DNA from 2 places in the Alteromonas sp. WD8-37 genome. Region 1 is predicted to be linked to the other one. Evidence: predicted binding sites of a transcription regulator. Region 1 holds the regulator's gene; the other holds the start of a gene.

The links. The regulator NrdR, encoded in region 1, represses ribonucleotide reductase genes. The targets are predictions, from matches to a motif close to AAACACNANATNTNGTGTTT.
Region 2: nrdA (class 1a ribonucleoside-diphosphate reductase subunit alpha) is a predicted target of NrdR. The motif match lies at 1,495-1,514, and genes of this name have one in related genera.

The regions. Positions count from the first base shown of each region.
Region 1 covers NZ_JBUZOV010000009.1:28,015-31,432, reverse strand. The annotation lists gene glyA (serine hydroxymethyltransferase) at 1-882, shown strand, start outside; gene nrdR (transcriptional regulator NrdR) at 946-1,395, shown strand; gene ribD (bifunctional diaminohydroxyphosphoribosylaminopyrimidine deaminase/5-amino-6-(5-phosphoribosylamino)uracil reductase RibD) at 1,404-2,531, shown strand; gene ACTUJZ_RS14935 (riboflavin synthase) at 2,545-3,207, shown strand; gene ribBA (bifunctional 3,4-dihydroxy-2-butanone-4-phosphate synthase/GTP cyclohydrolase II) at 3,225-3,418, shown strand, end outside.
Region 2 covers NZ_JBUZOV010000001.1:798,129-801,546, reverse strand. The annotation lists gene nrdA (class 1a ribonucleoside-diphosphate reductase subunit alpha) at 1-1,266, opposite strand, end outside; gene ubiG (bifunctional 2-polyprenyl-6-hydroxyphenol methylase/3-demethylubiquinol 3-O-methyltransferase UbiG) at 1,712-2,416, opposite strand; gene gyrA (DNA topoisomerase (ATP-hydrolyzing) subunit A) at 2,699-3,418, shown strand, end outside.

The DNA.
Region 1 (3,418 bases):
CACCTGACTCACGGCTCGCATGTTAACTTTTCCGGTAAAACCTACAACGCAGTGCAATACGGACTGAACAATGATACCGGCGAGATTGATTATGCGCAGGTTGAAGCGTTGGCGCTTGAGCACAAGCCAAAAATGATCATTGGCGGTTTTTCTGCCTATTCGGGTATCGTTGACTGGGCAAAATTCCGTGAGATCGCGGATAAAGTCGGTGCCTATTTGCTGGTAGACATGGCCCACGTAGCCGGATTAATTGCCGCAGGCATCTATCCTAACCCGCTGCCGCATGCGCATGTGGTAACGACGACTACGCATAAAACTCTGGCGGGGCCGCGCAGTGGACTGATTTTGTCCGCCTGTGGCGATGAAAGCATTTACAAAAAATTGAACAGCTCAGTGTTCCCAGGTAACCAGGGTGGCCCGCTGTGCCACGTGATTGCTGCCAAAGCAGTAGCGTTCAAAGAAGCACTGGAACCGTCATTTAAAACCTATCAACAGCAAGTGGTTAAAAATGCTAAAGCCATGGTGGCTGTGCTGCAAGAGCGCGGCTACAAGGTGGTATCAGGCGGTACGGAAAACCACCTGTTCCTGCTGGATCTGATTGATAAAGATATCACCGGTAAAGATGCTGATGCTGCATTAGGCCGCGCCAATATCACGGTAAACAAAAACTCCGTGCCAAACGATCCGCGTTCACCATTTGTCACCAGCGGTCTGCGCCTGGGCAGCCCGGCCATTACCCGTCGCGGTTTTGAGCAGGCACAAAGCGAACAGGTAGCACACTGGATTTGTGACATCCTGGACAACATGGGTGATGAAAGCGTGATTGAGCGTGTTAAAGCCGAAGTTGTCAAATTGTGTGAACAATTTCCGGTTTACGCCTAAAATTGCTACAGGTGTTGTACTCGTGGTGTGGCGGGGCAACACCGCTGACCACGAGGACACTCTATGTTTTGCCCGTTTTGCTCTGAGCAGGAAACCAAGGTCATTGATTCCCGGCTGGTAGCGGAAGGGCAGCAGGTGCGCCGCCGGCGCGAATGCCTGGTATGCCACGAGCGGTTTACCACATTTGAAAGCGCCGAACTGGTGATGCCTCGAGTGATCAAACGAGATGGCTCGCGCGAGCCGTTTAACGAAGATAAACTGCGGGCAGGTTTGCAGCGTGCGCTGGAAAAGCGCCCGGTAAGTACAGAAAAAGTCGAACAGTGTGTGCTGTCGCTAAAATCCCAGTTGCGTGCCACCGGTGAGCGCGAAGTGTCCAGTGAATTCCTGGGCAATCTTATCATGACCGCGCTGCGCGAACTGGATAAGGTGGCCTATGTGCGCTTTGCCTCGGTGTACCGCTCTTTTGAAGATATACGCGAATTCGGAGAAGAAATCGCCCGACTCGGTGACTAACAACCTCTATGACTGCCTCTTCTGCCAGCTCAACTTCCATCGCACAAGATTACTACTGGATGGCAGAAGCCATCAAACTGGCCGACCGTGGCCGTTATAGCACCTCACCCAACCCCCGGGTTGGCTGCATCATCGTCGTCGACAATCAACAAAAAGTGGGCGAGGGGTATCATTTACAAGCCGGCACGCCCCATGCGGAGGTGCATGCTCTGCATCAGGCCGGCGAGCAGGCCCGCGGCGCCACCGCTTATGTCACCTTAGAACCCTGTAGCCATTTTGGTCGCACTCCACCGTGTGCCGATGCGCTGGTGGAAGCCGGTATCAAGCGTGTAGTGGTGGCCATGACCGATCCCAATCCGCAGGTGAGTGGCCGGGGCATTGCCCGGTTGAACGACGCTGGCATTGAGGTGACCTGCGATATAATGGCCGCCGAAGCAGCCAAACTCAACCCAGGGTTTATCAAGCGCATGATGACCGGTAAGCCTTACGTCAGGCTCAAGCTAGCCATAAGCTTAGATGGTAAAATTGCGCTGGCCAACGGAGTGAGTCAGTGGATCACCGGACCTGAAGCGCGCCGTGATGTGCAGTTGTTACGCGCTGCCAGTTGCGCCGTACTGACCGGTAGCGGTACCGCCCGTGCGGATAACCCCAGTTTGCTGGTGCGTCGCGAGCAGGCCCAGTTTCGCCATTATCCATTGGCCCAGCTGCGTCAGCCGGTGCGGGTGGTATTGGATACCAATAGATCGTTACCGGCAGATTTGCAATTGTTTAATGACGGAAAGCCAACGTGGCGGGTAATTGCTGATAGTCTATCGGCCCAGGCAGGCGACTTACCCGTACCCATGGTCGCCGGTCGGCTAGATCTGGCGGCGATGCTGAGCAGTCTGGCCGCCACTAATATTAATGAGGTGCTGGTGGAAGCTGGCCCGGCACTGGCTGGTGCTTTGCTGCAGGCCGGCGAGGTGGACGAGTTGATTGTGTACCAGGCACCGCGCTTGCTGGGTGACCAGGGGCGCAGCATGGTGACCCTGCCGGCATTTACCGACTTGGCGCAAACTATTGAATTATCGCTACAAGCACACATACAGATAGGCAACGATACCAAGCTGACCTATCGGGTTGGCGCGACCCTTTAACCACGAGAAGATTATGTTTACAGGAATTGTGCAGGCATTGGGCACCATTGCCAAACTGGATCGCCGCGGTGACGATATTCGCCTGACCGTGAATACCGGCAAACTGGATATGTCCGACGTGGCGCTGGGCGACAGCATTGCCACTAACGGTGTATGTTTAACTGTGGTGGAACAAGGCCCGGATTATTATTGTGCCGATGTGTCTGCCGAAACCCTCAAATACAGCGGGTTCAAAGATTATCAGAGCGGCTCAAAACTGAATCTGGAAAAAGCCATGCGGCCCACCGATCGGTTTGGGGGGCACATTGTTTCCGGCCATGTGGACGGTGTGGGTGAAATTGCCAAAATCGTTGAACACAGTGATTATGTGGAAGTGTGGGTGAATGCCCCGGCAGAGCTGGCCAAGTACATCGCACACAAAGGCAGTATTACCGTGGATGGGGTGAGCCTGACGGTAAATGATGTAGACGGTGCCAGCTTCATGTTGTGGATCATACCCCATACCCTGCAGGAAACAGTCATTGGCCAATACCGCGCCGGCACCCGGGTAAACCTGGAAGTGGATGTGGTTGCCCGCTATCTGGAGCGACTGATGCTGGGTGATAAAGCGGCAGATAAAAAAGCCTCCAACCTGGACATGGCCTTTTTGGCCGAACACGGTTTTCTAAAAAAATAACCCTACAAGCGAATTTTATGGCACTGAATACAACCCAAGACATTATTGAAGACATCCGCCAGGGCAAGATGGTCATCCTGATGGATGATGAGGATCGTGAAAATGAAGGCGATCTGATCATGGCGGCGGAGCATGTTACCCCTGAAGCCATCAATTTTATGGTCACCCATGCCCGCGGCCTGGTGTGCCTGCCGATGACTCAGGAGCGTTG
Region 2 (3,418 bases), on a different contig from region 1:
GGTATTGCAGTGATCCACATTTTGCAGATAGATACGGCCAGTAGACGCGCGCTCTTGCATAAACAAGCTAAACAGTTCCATCGCCTTGATGCGTTTTTTCTGAATGCTGTCGTCGTTTTCGTACTGTACATACAGCTTTTCAAATTCAGGCTGGTCAGCAAAAAATGCATCATACAACCCAGGCACATCCGAGGGGCTGAACAGGGTGATGTAATCGTCTTTCATCATGCGCTGATACATCAGCTTGTTGAACTGCACGCCGTAATCCAAATGCCGCACCCGGTTTTCTTCCACACCACGGTTATTTTTCAATACCAGCAGGGATTCAACTTCACGGTGCCATAATGGATAGAACAAGGTTGCCGCACCACCGCGCACGCCGCCTTGCGAGCAGCTTTTTACCGCAGTCTGGAAATACTTGTAAAATGGAATACAACCGGTGTGGAATGCTTCGCCGCCACGAATGGGGCTGCCTAACGCGCGGATACGTCCGGCGTTTACGCCGATCCCGGCTCGTTGCGACACATATTTTACGATGGCAGACGCCGTGGCATTGATAGAATCCAGGCTGTCACCGGTTTCAATCAAAACACACGAGCTGAACTGGCGGGTCGGGGTACGCACGCCTGACATGATGGGCGTGGGCAGCGACAATTTAAAAGTAGACACCGCATCATAAAAACGACGGATATAGTCTAACCGGGTTGCCTGTGGGTAATTGGCAAACAAACACGCGGCCACCAGGATATACAAAAACTGCGCGCTTTCATAAATATCGCCGGTCACCCGGTTTTGCACCAAATACTTACCTTCCAGCTGCTTAACCGCGGCATAGCTGAAATTCATATCGCGCCAGTGGTCCATAAACTCGTCCATCTGGGCAAATTCTTCGGCGCTGTAGTCGTTTAACAGGTGCGGATCGTATTTACCTGCCTCAACCAGCTTCACCACATGATCGTATAAAGCCGGCGGCTCAAACTGGCCATAGGCTTTTTTACGCAAATGGAAGATCGCCAAACGGGCTGCCAGATACTGATAATCCGGTGCTTCTGTAGAAATCAGGTCAGCGGCAGATTTAATCAGTGTTTCATGGATTTCGCTGGTTTTGATGCCATCGTAAAACTGGATCTGAGCTTTGATCTCAACCTGAGACACAGACACATTTTCAAGTCCTTCTGCAGCCCAGGTAATCACTTTGTGGATTTTATCAAGTTCAATGGGCTCTTGTTCGCCATTGCGTTTGGTGACGAGGAGGTCGTTATTCATTATTACTGGCCGTTTTGTCTGTTAGCGCGTGAAGCGTGGGCGGTGCCCAAATTATCATTGTATTGGTGTTTGCTCGCAATACCTGTGAGCGACAGGCGTTCACAGCATAGGCGATAGATATTGCCAGGATGACGCAACAGCCATAGCCTGACGGCCTTAAAGTTGGGCGATCAGGGCGTTAGCGGCATCTGAGAATAAGCACAAGATAGTGAGGTTTGCGTTCTAATGCAACCCAATATCTGGTGCTAAAACCAGCAGTTAGACGCCTGCAAAATCAATGTTAGTAATGACTAACCTAAAACGATTTTACAAGCGTTATTTATCCAGAATGCAAGCATTTTTGATCAAAAGATCCGTGAAGCATTTTTATTATTCTTATTTACTTCTGAGCTATAATTGCTCGATATATAGTGTTAACGATTAACCAGTAACACTATATGTTGTGTTACTCCGGGCGAGTAACATGCAACATGTAATTCACATCGATGTTTCGATCCGAGGTAAAAAAGGTTTTAGTTAGCGGGTTCATGTGCAAGCCGGTGGCATGACGGGTGAGCAGTCCTGCCGCGTCAGTCATCTGCATCAATTCGGAGGGCTTGATAAACCGCTCATACTGGTGGGTGCCCTTAGGCACCAGATTAAGCACATACTCGGCCCCGACAATCCCCATCAAGTAGGCTTTGATGTTTCGGTTTAAGGTCGAAAAGTACACCTGGCCGCCGGGTTTCACCAACCGGGCACAGGCTTGTACGATGGATGCCGGCTCAGGCACATGTTCCAGCATTTCCATACAGGTCACCACATCAAATTCACCGGCATGCTGCTCGCTAAACGCCTCGGCAGTGATTTGCTGATAGTCCACCGAAACACCGGACTCCAACCCATGCAGCCGGGCTACTTCCAGTGAGGCTTCTGCCATATCAATGCCAGTGACCTGCGCGCCCATGCGCGCCATCGCCTCGGCCAGAATGCCGCCGCCACAGCCGATATCCAGTACCTGTTTATCAAACAAACCATCAGCATGCTGGGCAATAAAATCTAACCGCAAAGGGTTGATGGCGTGCAGAGGTTTAAATTCCCCTTCGGTATCCCACCAGCGTGAGGCCAGTTCGCCAAATTTGGCAATTTCCTGTTCATCCACATTTGACATGGTTGCTTCCTGTCACAAAAAAGGCCTATAACATAGCGTAAATTGCGCTGAAATGGCACAGTTTGACACCGCCAAATCGCTACCTGCGTGAAAATTCGCCGCTTAAGCCATCACCGCGGATTTGCGAAGATTAAGCGCTACATTATTTGCCCCGGCAGTGGTACACTCACAGATTGTTTTGCCGCCTCACATAATAAGAATGTGCGCGCCCTGCTGTATCGCCGGGTCTGAGGCCTGATTGCGCAGCGCACACTAAACCTAAGTTAAGGGATAAAGCAGTTTATGACTGATAACGCTAAAGAAATTCTCCCCGTCAATATAGAGGAGGAACTTAAAAACTCCTATCTAGACTATGCGATGAGCGTTATTGTTGGCCGCGCACTACCTGACGTACGCGATGGCCTGAAGCCTGTTCACCGGCGCGTGTTGTTCGCCATGAACGAGCTGAAAAACGATTTCAATAAGCCGTATAAAAAATCTGCCCGTGTGGTCGGGGATGTAATTGGTAAATACCATCCTCACGGCGACTCTGCGGTATACGATACGATCGTGCGCATGGCCCAGTCTTTCTCATTGCGCTATATGCTGGTCGACGGGCAGGGCAACTTTGGTTCAGTAGACGGTGATTCGGCGGCTGCCATGCGTTATACCGAAATACGCATGGCCAAGATTGCCCACGAATTGCTGGCTGATCTGGACAAAGAAACCGTGGATTTTGTGGCCAACTATGATGGCACTGAGCAAATCCCCGAAGTACTGCCCACCAAAGTGCCTAACCTATTGGTTAATGGTTCGTCGGGCATCGCTGTGGGCATGGCCACCAACATTCCGCCACACAACCTGACTGAAGTGATCAATGGCTGTCTGGCGTTGATTGAAGATCCGGACATCAGCATTGATGGTCTGATGGAACATATCCCGGGCCCGGATTTTCCCACCGCTGCACTAATCAGCGGTCGCAAAGGCATTGAAGATGCGTATCGCACCGGCCGCGGCAAAATC